One region of the Variovorax sp. Root434 genome, then DNA from elsewhere that is predicted to be linked to it. Evidence: predicted binding sites of a transcription regulator. Region 1 holds the regulator's gene; the other holds the start of a gene.
What was found. Region 1 encodes LexA, which represses DNA repair genes until DNA is damaged. Its sites were predicted from a motif close to ACTGTATNNNNATACAGT; they were not measured.

Region 1 (7,633 bases):
GCCACGCTGAGCGAGATGGCGACCAGCAGCAGGCCGAAACCGACCCAGCTCATCCATGCCCCGGCGTCGTTGGCAAGCAGCCAGCCGCCGACCGCGGCGCCCACGGCCTGCCCGGTATAGATGCCGGAGCTGTTGAGCGCCACGGAGCCTGGCGCGAGGGCCGGCGCCAGGCCCACCAGACGGGCCTGCTGGGCCGAGTTGGCGGAGAAGCAGCCCAACCCCCACGGAACGAGCACGACAGCCAGCCAGGCGAGCGTGGAGGCCAGCGGCCACAGCAGCAGGCTCGAGGCGATCAGCACGGTGGTGATCAGCACCATGCGCCCGGCGCCCACGCGGTCGATGAAGCGGCTGACCACCATGTTGCCGACCAGCCCGCAGGCGCCGAACAGCGCCCACATCACGCTCAGCGTGGTGGCATCCGCGCCGAAGCCCTGCTTGAGGACCGGGCCGAAATAACTGAACAGCACGAACTGGCCGGCCCCCTGCAGCGCCGTGACCGAAACGATGCCCATCAGCACCGGGCTGCGCAGCACGCGCGACCATGCTTCGGCGGTCAGCGCGGCGGGGCGGACGCCGTTCGGCAATGTGAGCCAGACCGCTGTCGCGCTTGCGACACTGAGCGCCGCAATGGCCAGGAAAGCCATGCGCCAGCCCAGGTGGCCGCCGATCAGCGCGCCGATGGGCAGGCCCAGCACCGAGGCCATGGACCAGCCCAGGAAGACGAAGGTGACGGCGCGTCCGCGCTGCTCCGGCGGCACCAGCATGCCGGCGCAGGCCGCGGCCTGGGGCGTGAAGATGGCTGGAGCGACCACCGTGAGCATGCGCACCGGCAGCAGGGCGCCGAAGCTCGGCATCAGAGCGCAGAGGATGTGGCCCGCGGCGTACCAGAGCAGGCTGAGCGCCAACAACTGGCGGCGGTCCCAGCCCGCGACCGCCGCGGCCAGCAGCGGTGCGCCGACGCACATCACAGCCGCTGCGGCCGTGATCAGCTGGCCCGCGGTGGCGGCCGTGACCGAAAGCGATGTGCTGATTTCATTGAGCGTGCCGGGCACCACCATCACGCCCGTGCCGATCACGAAATTGCCGGCGAGCAGCGCCCAGAGCGCACCCTGGGGCGCCGGCCGGTTCACCGGCGAACCTGCAGCGCGCCGGGATTCACGATGTTCGTCGGATTGCCGTTGATGTAGCTCACCACGTTGTCGAACGCCTGACCGAAGTAGCTCTCGTAGCTCTCCTGCTCGACATAGCCGATGTGCGGCGTACAGATGCAGTTCTCGAGCCGCAGCAGCGCATGGCCTTGCAGCGGCGGCTCGCTCTCGAACACGTCGATGGCGGCCAGCCCGGGGCGGCCGCGGTTGAGCGCGGCGAGCAGGGCGTCGGCTTCGACCAGTTCGGCGCGCGAAGTGTTGACGAACAGCGCCGTCGGCTTCATGCGCGAGAGATCTTCCAGCGTGATGAGGCCGTTGGTCTCTTCGTTGAGACGCAGATGCACCGACAGCACGTCGGCCGCGGCAAAGAACTCGTGGCGGTTCTGTGCGACCTGGAAGCCGTCGGAGCGGGCCTTGGCGCAACTGGCTTCACGGCCCCAGATCACGACCTGCATCCCGAAAGCCTGCCCATAGCGCGCCACCAGTTGGCCGATGCGGCCATAACCCCAGATGCACAGCGTCTTGCCCTTGAGCACCGAGCCGATCCCGAAGTTGGGCGGCATCGATGCCGACTTGAGCCCCGACTGCTGCCACGCGCCGTGCTTGAGGTTGCTGATGTACTGCGGCAGCCGGCGCATGGCGGCCATGATGAGCGCCCAGGTGAGCTCGGCAGGCGCTTGCGGCGAGCCCGAGCCCTCCGCAACCGCGACGCCACGTTCCGTGCAGGCAGTAACGTCGATGTGCCCGGCGACACGCCCCGTCTGCGAGATGAGCTTGAGCTTCGGCAGCTTTTCGATCAGCTGGCGCGAGATCTGGGTGCGCTCGCGGATCAGCACGATCACGTCGGCATCCTTGAGGCGAACCGAAAGCTGCCCGATGCCCTTCACCGTATTGGTATAGACCTTGGCCGCGTACGCGTCCAGCTTGGCGGCGCAGCGCAGTTTGCGCACGGCGTCCTGGTAATCGTCGAGGATCACAATGTTCATGGCGTGCCATTGTGCCTCGCAGCATTGGAATGTCGTGCCAGTGAACGTTTGGATACCCACCCCCGCAGCCGCTCGCAGGGGTGTTCGGGCTCAGTGCAGGCGGGTCGAACGAGGGGCCGCGGCCGTGGTTTCGGCGGTTTCGAGTGCGGCCAGCCGGTCGAGTTCGGCGCAGACATCGGCCATGCGGCCCGAGATCACGACGCGGTTGCTGCGCTGCTGGCCCATGCCGTCGACCACGCGAACCACGCGCAACGGACGCGCCGGCGTGGCGCTGGCTGCTGCGGGTGTTGCGCCGCCGCCGGCGCGGGCGGTGCAGGCAGGGCGCACCGCCACGTAGCGAAGTCCGGCCGAGGATTCGGCAGCGTCGAGGCGATCCCTGCGGCGAGGACGGTGTGCCGGCATCAGGCGGCTGGCCAGCGATTGCAGCGGCATCCAGAAATCAGCGATGGCGAGGAGGGCGATTCCCATGTGAACTCCAAAAAAGTATGAGGTTGAACACAGGCAGGATTTCTTGAATCGGCTGCGACAGGGTGATGGCGACTCTTCGCCATACGCCCGCCACCTGTTGCTGCCGGATGGGGTGCTGCGGAAAGCAGGCCGCAGGGCCTACATCAGCATGGTGTTGCGGATGAGCCCGACCGCGAGGCCTTCGATTTCGAAAGGCTCGCCGGGCTGGACGATGATGGTCGGGTAGTCGGGGTTCTCGGCGTGCAGTTCGATGACCTGCTTGTTGCGCTTCAGGCGCTTGACGGTCACTTCGTCGCCCAGGCGCGCAACCACGATCTGGCCGTTGCGCGCTTCCTTGGTGGCCTGCACCGCGAGCAGGTCGCCGTCCATGATGCCGGCGTCGCGCATCGACATGCCGCGCACCTTGAGCAGGTAGTCGGGCTGGCGCTGGAACAGCGTGTTCTCGACGTAGTAGGTCTGGTCGACGTGCTCCTGCGCGAGGATGGGCGAGCCGGCTGCGACGCGGCCGATGAGCGGCAATGCCAGCTGGGCCATGCCGGGCAGCGAGAGCGAGAACTGGCCGCCTTCGCGGTGGCGTGTTTCATTGAGCGAACGCAGGGCGTCGCCCTTGAGGCGGATGCCGCGCGAGGTGCCGCTCACGAGCTCGATGACGCCCTTTCGCGCCAGTGCCTGCAAATGCTCTTCGGCGGCGTTGGCCGACTTGAACCCGAGCTCGTTGGCGATTTCGGCGCGCGTGGGCGGCGCACCGGTGCGTGCGATGGCGCTCTGGATCAGGTCCAGGATCTGCTGCTGGCGGGCTGTAAGCTTCACGGCGAACTGCATATGTGGTTCCTTGCGGCACTGGCTAGATATCCAGTAGCTGTATTTTTAACCAGTTTTTAAAAGTTGACAAGCCATGGTCAATTCCTCTTCGCCTGAATCGCGCCGCCGTGTCGTGGTTTTGGGCACGGGCGGCACCATTGCCGGCCGGGCCGCCAGCAGCGGCGACAACATCGGCTACACCGCGGGACAGGTCGGCGTGGCCGACCTGTTGGGCGGCATCGAGGCGCCCGAAGGCGTGTTGCTGGAGGCGGAGCAGGTCGCGCAGCTCGACAGCAAGGACATGTCGTTCGCCATCTGGCAGCAACTGGCCCGGCGCTGTGCGCACTGGCTGGCGCAGGCCGACGTGGCGGGCGTGGTGATCACGCACGGCACCGACACGCTCGAAGAGACCGCGTTCTTCCTGCACTCGGTGCTGGCGCCTTCCAAGCCCGTGGTACTGACCTGCGCGATGCGCCCGGCGACCGCGCTGGCGCCCGACGGACCGCAGAACGTGCGTGACGCCATCAGCGTTGCCGCGACGCAGGGCGCGCGAGGCGTATCGGTGGTGTGCGCCGGCACGATCCACAGCGGCATTGACATCCAGAAGGTGCACACCTATCGGCCTGACGCCTTTGCTTCAGGCGACGCGGGGCCCGTCGGTTATGTCGAGGAAGGGGAGCTTCGCCTTGTCCGGTCGTGGCCGGAAGGCGCTGCATCACGCGCGTCGAAGATTTTTCTGGAGGCTGCGGTTCAGTGGCCCCGCGTCGAGATCATCGTGAGCCATGCCGGCGCCAGCGGTGCTGTGATCGATGCGCTGCTGCAGTCCGGCGGTGCCGATCCCGTGCGAGGACTGGTGCTTGCCGCCACTGGCAACGGCACCCTGCACCACGCCCTGGAAGCGGCCGCGCTCAAGGCACAGGACGCAGGCGTTGCGATCGTTCGCGCCACGCGTTGCGCCAACGGGCGCATCCTGCCGAAGGCCGGGGACGCGCTGCGCGATGCTGGCGCGCTGACGCCCGTGAAGGCGCGCATTGCGCTGATGCTGGAACTGCTGGGGTGAAAGCAAAACCGCCCCGTACAGGGGCGGTTGGGAGGATCAGCTGTTCAGGGCAGCCAGTGCACGTTGCGTGATCTCGTCCACCGTGCCCACGCCCTTGATGGCGCGGTATTTCGGGGCGGCGGCCGGGTCGGCCTCGGCCCAGGCCGAGTAGTAGTCGACCAGTGGACGCGTCTGCTGGCTATACACCTCGAGCCGTTTGCGCACGGTTTCTTCCTTGTCGTCCTCGCGCTGGATCAGTTCCTCGCCGGTCACGTCGTCCTTGCCTTCAACCTTGGGTGGATTGAACTTGACGTGATAGGTGCGGCCCGAGGCGGGGTGAGAGCGGCGGCCGCTCATGCGTTCGATGATGTCGCTGAAAGGCACGTCGATCTCGAGCACGTAGTCGAGCTTGACGCCCGCCGCCTTCATGGCATCGGCCTGGGGAATGGTGCGGGGGAAGCCGTCGAACAGGAAGCCGCTGGCGCAATCGGGTTGCGCAATGCGTTCCTTCACGAGATTGATGATCAGGTCATCGCTGACCAGTGCGCCGGCGTCCATCACGGCCTTGGCCTGCAGGCCGAGCGGCGTGCCGGCCTTGACGGCGGCGCGCAGCATGTCGCCGGTCGAGATTTGGGGAATGCTGTATTTCTGGCAGATGAAGGCCGCTTGCGTGCCTTTGCCCGCCCCGGGCGCGCCCAGCAAAATTAGTCTCATGGTTTCCTCGGACGGTTCTTGGATTTTGTGTCGCACCAAGCGTCGGCCCCAGGGCTGGGCTAGGCGGAGTTGCTTCGAGGATAGCACGCGTGCCCGCGAAGAATTTCCGCTGCCGGGCAGGCTGCAGAGCGTCTCAGGCGGGGGGCGCGGCGGCAAAGACGGCACGCACGCGCACCAGGTCTTCGGGCGTGTCGATGCCCGGTCCGGGGGCGACATGGCTCACATGCACCGCGATGCGATGGCCGTGCCATAGCGCGCGCAGCTGTTCGAGTGCTTCGGTTGCCTCGACAGGCGCCGGCGGCAGCGACGGAAACTTCCGCACGAAACCCGCGCGATAGCCGTAGATGCCGATGTGGCGCAGCGGGGCGGGCGTGGGCAGCACCGCGGGTGCCGCGCCGTTGGCGGAGCCGTCGCGCCACCACGGGATCGGTGCGCGGCTGAAGTACATGGCGTTGCCCTGCGTGTCGAGCACGGCCTTCACCACGTTGGGGTTCATGAAGTCGCCGATCGAGTCGATCTCGTGGGCCGCGGTGCTCATCGCTGCTTCCGCATGGGTGGCCAGCGTTGATGCCACGGCGTCGATCAGCGCAGGATCGATCAGTGGCTCGTCGCCCTGTACGTTGACAACGATGTCGTCGCCGTCCAGGCCAAGCTGCTCACAGGCCTCGGCCAGCCGGTCGGTGCCGCTAGGGTGGTCCTGGCGCGTGAGGATGGCTTCGACGCCGTGCGCCTTGCATGCCGCAACGATCGAAGGATCGTCGCCGGCGACCACCACGCGCGCCGCGCTGGATTCGCCGGCGCGCTGCGCCACGCGCACCACCATGGGCAAGCCAGCGATGTCGGCCAGCGGTTTGTTGGGCAGCCGTGTCGACGCCAGGCGCGCCGGCACCAGAACGGTAAAGCTCACAGCCCGAGCTCTTCGTCGGAGAGCGTGCGTGCTTCGTTCTCGAGCAACACCGGAATGCCGTCGCGCACCGGGTAGGCGAGGCGCGCGCTGCGCGAGCAGAGCTCCTGCTTCTCGGGGTTCCAGGTCAGCGGACCTTTGGTGACGGGGCAGACGAGCAGTTCAAGCAGCTTGGTATCCATCGAGCGATGATAGCTTTGCGTCGAGTGCGGTGAAGAATTCCGGCGAGGGCGCGAAGTGCAATGGCACCGCCAGCGCATCGGGCGCCTTGCGCCACACCTTGACGGCATCTTTTTCCGTGCAGACGATGGTGCGTTCGGGGGCTGCAGGGCGCTGCCAACTCCTGAAATCAAAGTGGTCGGGCAGTGCGATGGTTTCGGCGAGCGTCAGGCCGCGCGCGCGCAGCATCTCGAAGAAGGCCTCCGGCCGCGCAATGGCTGCCAGTGCCACCAGGGGCCGGCCTGCAAGGGTTGCCAGGGGCACGCGTTGTCCGCCGCCGGTCAAGGCATCGGGTGCGAGGGCGCGGGCGGCGGTGTAGCCACCGGCGAACGCGGGCCGTGCGCCGCTGTGCAGCACCAGATCGCATGGCCGCGGCCAGGCTTCGCGTAACGGGCCTGCAGGCAGTCGCCAACCGTTGCCGATGCCGCGGTCGTCGAACACGCAGATCTCGATATCGCGACCCAGTGCCAGATGCTGCAGGCCGTCGTCGCTCACGACGACCTGCGTGGTCGGGTGGCTGGCGAGCAGGGCGCGCGCCGCATCGATGCGCTTGCGCGCCACGAACACCGGCGCCTTCGTGGCATGGTGAATCAGCGCAGGTTCGTCGCCGACATCCTGCGGATCGCTGTCGCCTAGCACCTCGCGGCAATCGTCGGTGCGCCGGCCGTAGCCGCGCGACACCACGCCGACCGTCAGTCCTCGCGCCTGCAGATGCTGGACGACGGCCATCACGACCGGTGTTTTCCCCGCTCCACCCGCGATCACGTTGCCGACCACGATCACTGGCACTGACACCCGCTCGGTCCGCAGCCATCCCAGCCGATAGAGCCAGCCCCGCACCGCGAAGAGCGCGGCATAAAGCAACGACAGTGGCCACAGCAGGCAAGCCAGCGGGCCTCGGCGCAGCCAGGCGCGCTGCAGCCGCGAGGCGGACGGCGAACCCGCCTTGCTGCTGCTGCGGCCGTCGGAAGGCACTCAGTGCCCGGCTTGTGCCGTCGACTGGGCTGCGAAGGTGATCTGCATCATGCCGGCGCGGCGGGCGGCCTCCATCACCGTCACCACGGCCTGGTGCGGGCTGGTCGCGTCGGCGCTGATGATCACCACGCTGTCCTTGCCGCCGGTGGCCGCGGCGGCGAGGGCTGCCGTCACGGTTTCCACGCTGCGGTCGGCCACCGGGCTCTTGTTGATCGAGTAGCGGCCGTCGGCCGACACCGCCACGATCACTTCCTTCGGATAGTCACGCTGCGCGTCGACGTCCGCCGTCGGCAGCCTCAGCTGCATTTCGGTGAACTTGCTGTAGGTGGTCGACAGCATGAGGAAGATGAGGATCACCAGCAGCACGTCGATGAACGGG
Region 2 (7,633 bases), 240 kb from region 1:
GAGAAAAAAGAAGCGAAGAAGGCTGAAAAGAAGGCCGAGAAAAAAGCCGACAAGAAATCGGAAAAGAAGTCCGCGAAGAAAGACAAGTCCGACAAGGACTGACCATGAGCAGCAGCACAACGGCCGACTGGTTCGAAGACCGGATCGCCGCGGCGGTTGCACCGCTGCTGCCCGGCTTCGCCGTCGAGGCCGTGGCCGAAATCGATTCCACCAACACCGAGCTGATGCGCCGCGCGCGCGCCGGCCGCGTCGAGCCCGTGCTGCTCGTGGCCGAGCGCCAGACTGCGGGGCGCGGCCGCCTCGGGCGGCCCTGGCAGAGCGCGCAGCAGAACGAAGAGCCCGCGTCGCTGACCTTCTCTCTCGGCCTGCCGCTCGCGCCGGCCGACTGGTCGGGCCTGTCGCTGGCCGTCGGCGTTGCCGTGGCCGAAAGCCTCGACCCTTCGGGCGCGCACAAGATCGGCCTCAAGTGGCCCAACGACGTGTGGGTCGGCGACTGCAAGCTGGCCGGCATCCTCATCGAGACCGCGCTGCCGTCCACCGGCCGGCCGGATGCGTCGCGCTACCTCGTGATCGGCATCGGCATCAACATCGGTGCGCGCGAAGCCGAGGGCATGCGCACGCCGCCGGCCTGGCTGCGCCAGTGGCGCCCCGAGGCCACCGCGCCCGAGGTGCTGCACGAACTGGCCGAGCCGCTGGTGCGCAGCGTGCTCGACTTCGAAGCCCGCGGCTTCGCGCCGTTCGCCGAGCGCTTTGCCGCACGCGACGTGCTGCGCGGCCGCGAAGTGGCGCTCAGCGACGGCACCGCCGGGCTGTGCGAAGGCGTGGCCTGGGGCGGCGAGCTGCAGGTGCGCACCGACGCCGGCCTGCAGCTGGTCTCCAGCGACGAAGTCAGCGTGCGCCCTCGCGGCATGGGGTTCTGATCCGCATGAAGCTGCGCCTGTTGCTCGTCGTTCTGCTGATTGCCAACGCCGGCTATTTCCTTTGGGCGCGGGGCGATCTCGCCGGCTTCGGCCTGGTTCCCGCCGCGCTCAGCGAGCGAGAGCCGCAGCGCGTGGCGCGGCAGATCCACCCCGAATGGCTGCAAATCCGCAAGGAAGCGAGAACCGGCGCGCCGACGCCCTGATCCAGCGGGTCAGGAGGGCGTCTCGCTCTCGAAGCGCACCGTGAACAGCGCGCCCGGCGGCTGCTTGCCGGGATGCGCATCCTCCAGCTTCACCTGCGCGCGGTGCTGGTTCGCGATCTCCAGCACGATCGGCAGCCCCAGCCCCGAGCCGTCGGCCTCGTTGCCGAGCACGCGGTAGAAGGGCTCGAACACCAGCTCGCGGTCGCTCTCGGCGATGCCGGGGCCGTTGTCTTCCACCTGCAGCAGCAGCACGTGGCCGAAGGGGTCGGCCAGCACGCGCACGGTGATCAAGCCCGGGCGCTCGGGCGTCGAGGGCGTGTAGTTGATCGCGTTGTCGACGAGGTTGCGCACCAGCTCCTTCAGCAGCGTCGCGTTGCCGTCGAACACCACGCCCGGCGCGCCGGCCTCGGCGCCGTCGTAGCCCAGGTCGATTCGCTTCTCGATCGCGCGCGGCACGGCCTCGCGCACCACCTCGATGGTGAGCCGCGCCAGGTCGCAGGGCTGGTGGTGCGCGTTGGCGCTGTTGCCCTCGGCGCGAGCCAGCGACAGCAGCTGGTTCACGGTGTGCGTGGCGCGCTTGCTCGCACGGCCGATCTGCTTGAGCGACTGCTTCAGCTCGTCGGCATTGGCGCCTTCGCGCTGCGCCAGGTCGGCCTGCATGCGCAGGCCCGCCAGCGGCGTTTTCAACTGATGCGCCGCGTCGGCCAGGAATCGCTTCTGCGTGCCGATCGAATCGTTGAGCTTGTCCAGCAGCTCGTTGACCGAGGACACCAGCGGCACCACTTCCTGCGGCACCGACGATTCGTCGAGCGGGCTCAGGTCGCCCGGGCGCCGCTCGCGGATGCGCGCCTCCACCACCGACAGCGGCTTGATGCCGCGCACCAGCGCCAGCCAGATCAGCAGCACCGCCAGCGGCAGGATCGCGAACTGCGGCAGCAGCACGCCCTTGATGATCTCGGCCGCGAGCACCGACTGCTTCTCGCGCGTCTCGGCCAGCTGCAGCAGCGAGGGCGGCACGTCCTCGGCGCCGCTGGCGATCCACAGGGAGGCCACGCGCACCGGCTTGCCGTGCACGTCGCTGTTGTGCAGGAACACCTGGCCGGGCGGCAGCGGCTCGTCGAGCCCGGGCAGCGGAATGTCGCGCTCGCCGCTCAGCAGCGTGTCGTGCCCGTCGAACAGCTGGTAGTACACGTGGCCGGTGTCGTCGGCCCGCAGGATCTCGCGCGCCGACTGCGACAGCACGAACTGCGTGTGCCCGTCCTTCACCGTCACCAGCTCGGCCAGGGCCTTCACGTTGTGTTCGAGCGCGCGGTCGAAGGGTGCGTTGGCAATGCCCTGCGCCACCAGCCACGTGACGCCGATGCTCACGGGCACCAGCAGCAGCAGCGGCGTGAGCATCCAGTCGAGGATCTCGCCGAACAGGGAGCGCTGCGCGCGCTGGAAAAGCTTCACTGGGCTCGCCCCGAGGCTTCGCGCTTGGCAAGGGGCATCAGGGCTGGATCTTCTCGAGGCAGTAGCCCAGCCCGCGTACCGTCGCAATGCGCACCGGACCCTTCTCGATCTTCTTGCGCAGGCGGTGGATGTAGACCTCGATGGCGTTGAGGCTCACCTCCTCGCCCCATTCGCACAGGCGGTCGACCAGCTGGTCCTTGCTCACCAGCCGGCCGGCGCGCTGCAGCAGCACTTCGAGCAGGCCGAGTTCGCGCGCCGACAGTTCGATCATCTTGCCGTCGATGGTCGCCACGCGGCCGGCCTGGTCGTAGACCAGCGGGCCGTGGCGGATCGTGTTGCTGGTGGTGCCCATGCCGCGCCGGGTGAGCGCGCGTACGCGCGCCTCGAGCTCCTGCAGGCTGAAGGGCTTGGCCATGTAGTCGTCGGCGCCGTGGTCCAGGCCTTTGACGCGTTCCTCCACGCTGTCGGCCGCCGTGAGCACCAGCACCGGCAGCTGCGAGCCGCGCGCGCGCAGGCGCTTGAGGATCTCGATGCCGTGCAGGTTGGGCAGCCCGAGATCGAGGATCAACAGGTCGAATTCGTCGTGCGTCATGAGGGCGGTGTCGGCCTGCGAGCCGTTCGCCACGTGGTCGACCGCCGCGCCCGAGGTGCGCAGGCTGCGCAGCAGGGCATCGGCCAGCACCTGGTCGTCTTCGGCAATCAGAATCCGCATATGCGCCACCTCCGGCTGTATCGGCGCCCCTGGGCGCGCGTTGGTCTCCGCCTTGGAGTCTAGCCCGCCGTATAGGCTTCGAGTCCGATGGTTACCACGGTGGCAATGTCGTTTCCCACGCTGCCGCGGAACTCGCCTTCGGCCTGCGTCACCGCACTGCGGAAGGCGTCGAGCCAGGCCAGGCCGTCGGCCGTGAACAGCACGCGCCGCGCCCGCGCGTCGAGCGGGTCGGGACCGCGCGTCACCAGCCCCCAGGCTTCGCACTGGTCGACCAGCGCGCCCATGGCCTGCTTGGTCATGCCGGCGCGCTCTGCCAGTTCGGTCAGGCGCGAGCCTTCGCGTGCCAGGTGGCGCGTGATGTGGATGTGCGCCGCGCTCACCTGCGCGCGCGCCGCGAGGTTCGACAGGGCCAGCGGCACGCCGACGTCATGCGCCATCAGCTCCAGCACGCGCTCGTCGAAGCGGCGCATCGCGTGGCCCAGCAGGCGGCCCAGGTGGGTCTGGCGCCAGGCGTCGGGATCGGTCGGGAACGCGGCTTCGGACATGGCGCCAAATGGTAAAGCAAACTGACCAAAAAATGGGTTTACTCGAATCCATGAGCCCCTACACTACTGTTCAAGCATCCAGCCTGTAATTAAAAGCAGATGGATTGAAACCCAACACAAACCGTTGATATTCAAGGAGTTTCCACATGGACGCAGTCGTCAAGGGCGCAAGCATCTCGGTCGCCAACAGTGAAAAGGCCAAGGCCCTCCAGGCCGCACTGGCCCAGATCGAAAAGCAGTTCGGCAAGGGCACGATCATGCGGCTCGGCGAAGGCGAGGCGCTCGAAGACATCCAGGTGGTCTCCACCGGCTCGCTGGGCCTGGACATCGCCCTGGGCGTCGGCGGCCTGCCGCGCGGCCGCGTCATCGAGATCTACGGCCCTGAATCGTCGGGCAAGACCACGCTCACGCTGCAGGTCATCGCTGCCATGCAAAAGCAGGCCGGCACCTGCGCCTTCGTCGACGCCGAGCACGCGCTCGACGTGCAGTACGCCCAGAAGCTGGGCGTGAACCTGTCCGACCTGCTCATCAGTCAACCCGACACCGGCGAACAGGCGCTCGAAATCGTCGACTCACTGGTGCGCTCGGGCGCTGTCGACCTGATCGTGGTCGACTCCGTCGCCGCGCTCACGCCCAAGGCCGAAATCGAAGGCGAAATGGGCGACTCGCTGCCCGGCCTGCAGGCCCGCCTGATGAGCCAGGCGCTGCGCAAGCTCACCGCCACCATCAAGAAGACCAACTGCATGGTCATCTTCATCAACCAGATCCGCATGAAGATCGGCGTGATGTTCGGCTCGCCCGAAACCACCACCGGCGGCAATGCGCTGAAGTTCTACGCCTCGGTGCGCCTGGACATCCGTCGCATCGGCACCATCAAGAAGGGCGACGAGGCCATTGGCAACGAAACCAAGGTGAAGGTGGTGAAGAACAAGGTGTCGCCGCCGTTCAAGACGGCCGAGTTCGACATCCTGTTCGGCGAGGGCATCAGCCGCGAGGGCGAGATCATCGACATGGGCGTCACGGCCAAGATCGTCGACAAGTCGGGCGCCTGGTACGCCTACAACGGCGAGAAGATCGGCCAGGGCCGAGACAATGCCCGCGAGTTCCTGCGCGAGAACCCCGAGCTGTCGCGCGAGATCGAGAACAAGGTGCGCGAATCGCTGGGCATCCCGCTGCTGGCCGCCGATGCCGGCGCCACGCCCGAGAAGCCGCAGAAGGCCGCGAAGGCGGACAAGGCCGACAAGGGCGAGTAAGTACAGGCGCGGCTCCCCGGGGGCCGCGCGAGCGACCCCCGCATGGCATTCAACGCCCCGTCCCTCAAAGGCCGCGCACTGCGCCTGCTGAGCCAGCGCGAACATTCGCGCGCGGAACTGGAGCGCAAGCTGGCCAGGCACGAAGAAGAGCCCGGCACGCTGGCGAAGGCGCTCGACGAACTGGCCGCTAAGGACTTCATCAGCGAGCCGCGCGTGGTGGCCTCGGTGCTGAACCAGCGCGCCGCCCGCTCGGGTGCGCTGCGGGTCAAGCAGGAACTGCAGGCCAAGGGCATCGCGCCCGAGGCCATTGCCGAAGCGGTGGCCGGGTTGCAAGACACGGAGGTCGAGCGCGCCACCGCCCTGTGGCGCCGCCGCTTCGACGCCCCGCCCGCCGATGCGAAGGAGCGGGCAAAGCAGATGCGGTTCCTGATGGCGCGGGGCTTTTCAGGTGCCGTCGTGTCGAAGGTGCTCAGGAGCGATTTCGATGAAACCGGCGAATGACGCTGCGCAACCTTCCCGAGGCAGGCTGAATCAGTTCGCTTCGGGCACTTCGTCGAGCGAGGGCGTCTCGCTCTTGTGCGCGGCGATGTCACGCACATTCTTCTGCACCGCGACCGCACCGAACAGGCTCAGCAGGAATGCCATGGCATAGAAGCCTTTCTCGCTGGCAGCCAGCGTGGCATTGAACAGGCCGACGGCGAGCAGGGCGACCGACAGCAGCAGCGAGATCCAGCACAGGCCGTAGTAGATGCCGGTCACGGTCGTGCCTTCGAGGCGGTCGCGCACGGTCTTCTGCAGCGACACGGCGGAGAACAGGCCGTACATCAGGATGGTGAAGTAGTAGCCCTTCTCGTTGAGCTGCATGGAGGCGTTCCACAGCCCGATCAGGTAGACGATGGCGCCGATGAGCAGTGCGGCCCAGGAAGCGGCAACGAATGCCGCGGTCGGCTTCTGGAATTTGACGGCCATGGAATCCTCCTCGTGTAGATGGGTGCGCGATTATGGTGTGGAGCGCCAATGGCATGATCCGCCGCGCGCCGGCAGCTCGCACTGCAACCCACAAGAAGGACCGGCCGTCAACTTTCGGAGGAGCTTTTCCATGTCACCTGAGCCCATCGGCCAGCCGTCTCTCGTTCGCACCGGCGCCAAGGCCGGCCTTTCCTTCGCCGGCTCCGTGATCAAGGGCAGTCTCCTCGGCCTGGTCCTGGGCGGCGGCGTTTTCTTCTTCTACCTGGGCCAACTGCACGGGCCGGGCAACACGGCGGCGCGTGCCGGTGGGGCTGGCGCCATCCTCGCGCTCGTCACCTCGCCGCCGCTGCTGGTGGCCGTTTTGCTGCTGCTGTTCGTGGCCGTTTACGCGATGCTCGGCGTGCAGCAGGGCCGCGCACGAGCGATGCAGCATCTGGTCGCGGCGCGTGGCGAGGCGGTGTCGCAGCGGCTCGGTGGCGCGATTGCCGGGCGCATCGAGGCGATGCCGCGTGCCCACGGCACCCTGCAGCGCGCAGCCGAATGGCTGTCGGTCGATGCCTTGAGCAAGCAGCTCGCGCCGGTGCTGGGTGAGGGCAGGGCGGTGCGTTCGGTGGTGAGCTTCGTGCTCGACCGGCTGCCGCTGAGCGAGATGCTCGCCGAGTGGCAGCAAAGCCGCGCCGAGCATGGCGAGCCGCCGGTGGGCGAGGGCGCTGAGCAGGACCCGGCCCTGCGTGCCTTGCTCACGCGCCGCATCCACGAGACGCTGCAGGACATGGCGACGCCCTCGCGCAAGCCGCTGTACATCGCGCTGGGCGCGCACGCGGCGCTGCTGGGCGTCGGGCTCTGGCTGGTGAACTGACGAGGAGGCGCGGCGCTCAGAGCGCCAGCATCAGCTTCAGGTTCTGCACCGCGGCGCCGCTGGCGCCCTTGCCGAGGTTGTCGAGGCGGGCGATCACCACGGCATGGCGGTGGTCTTCGTTCGGGAACACGCGGATCTCGAGCTCGTTGGTGTCATTGAGCGCCAACGCCTCGAGCTTGCCGTCCTCGGTGGGCGGCAGTACCTTCACGAATTTTTCGGGCGTGTTGCTGCGCGCGTAGTGCGCGGCCAGCGCGTCCTGCAGGTCGCCGGCCTTCGGCTTGCCCGGGAGCAGGTCGAGGTGCAGCGGCAGTTGCACCAGCATGCCCTGTTTGAAGTTGCCCACCGACGGGATGAAGACCGGCCGGCGGGTGAGGCCGGTGTAGGTCATGATTTCGGGGATGTGCTTGTGCTTCAGGCCCAGCGCGTAGGTCTCGAACAGCGGGGCTTCGCCCTTTTCGTAGGCCTCGATCATGGTCCGGCCGCCGCCCGAGTAGCCGCTCACCGAGGGCAGCGAGATCGGGAAATCGGCGGGCAGCAGGCCTGCGTCGACCAGCGGACGCACCATGGCGATGGCGCCGGTGGCGTAGCAGCCGGGGTTGCCGACGCGCTCGGCCTTGGCCACTGCCTGCCAGTGGCCTTCCACCAGTTCGGGAAAGCCGAACACCCAGCCCGGGGCGATGCGGTGCGCCGTGGAGGCGTCGATGATCTTGGGCTTCCTGC

Region 2: recA (recombinase RecA) is a predicted target of LexA. The motif match lies at 3,915-3,932, and genes of this name have one in related genera.

What each region holds. Positions count from the first base shown of each region.
Region 1 covers NZ_LMEK01000012.1:548,909-556,541, forward strand. The annotation lists gene ASD05_RS13100 (MFS transporter) at 1-1,130, opposite strand, end outside; gene ASD05_RS13105 (D-2-hydroxyacid dehydrogenase family protein) at 1,127-2,134, opposite strand; gene ASD05_RS13110 (hypothetical protein) at 2,225-2,602, opposite strand; gene lexA (transcriptional repressor LexA) at 2,741-3,424, opposite strand; gene ASD05_RS13120 (asparaginase) at 3,498-4,463, shown strand; gene adk (adenylate kinase) at 4,500-5,156, opposite strand; gene kdsB (3-deoxy-manno-octulosonate cytidylyltransferase) at 5,290-6,063, opposite strand; gene ASD05_RS13135 (Trm112 family protein) at 6,060-6,242, opposite strand; gene lpxK (tetraacyldisaccharide 4'-kinase) at 6,223-7,254, opposite strand; gene ASD05_RS13145 (ExbD/TolR family protein) at 7,255-7,633, opposite strand, start outside.
Region 2 covers NZ_LMEK01000012.1:785,616-793,248, reverse strand. The annotation lists gene ASD05_RS14235 (SET domain-containing protein) at 1-102, shown strand, start outside; gene ASD05_RS14230 (biotin--[acetyl-CoA-carboxylase] ligase) at 105-920, shown strand; gene ASD05_RS14225 (hypothetical protein) at 926-1,123, shown strand; gene ASD05_RS14220 (sensor histidine kinase) at 1,133-2,575, opposite strand; gene ASD05_RS14215 (response regulator transcription factor) at 2,613-3,287, opposite strand; gene ASD05_RS14210 (MarR family winged helix-turn-helix transcriptional regulator) at 3,347-3,832, opposite strand; gene recA (recombinase RecA) at 3,979-5,085, shown strand; gene recX (recombination regulator RecX) at 5,128-5,586, shown strand; gene yiaA (inner membrane protein YiaA) at 5,617-6,054, opposite strand; gene ASD05_RS14190 (hypothetical protein) at 6,185-6,913, shown strand; gene argC (N-acetyl-gamma-glutamyl-phosphate reductase) at 6,930-7,633, opposite strand, start outside.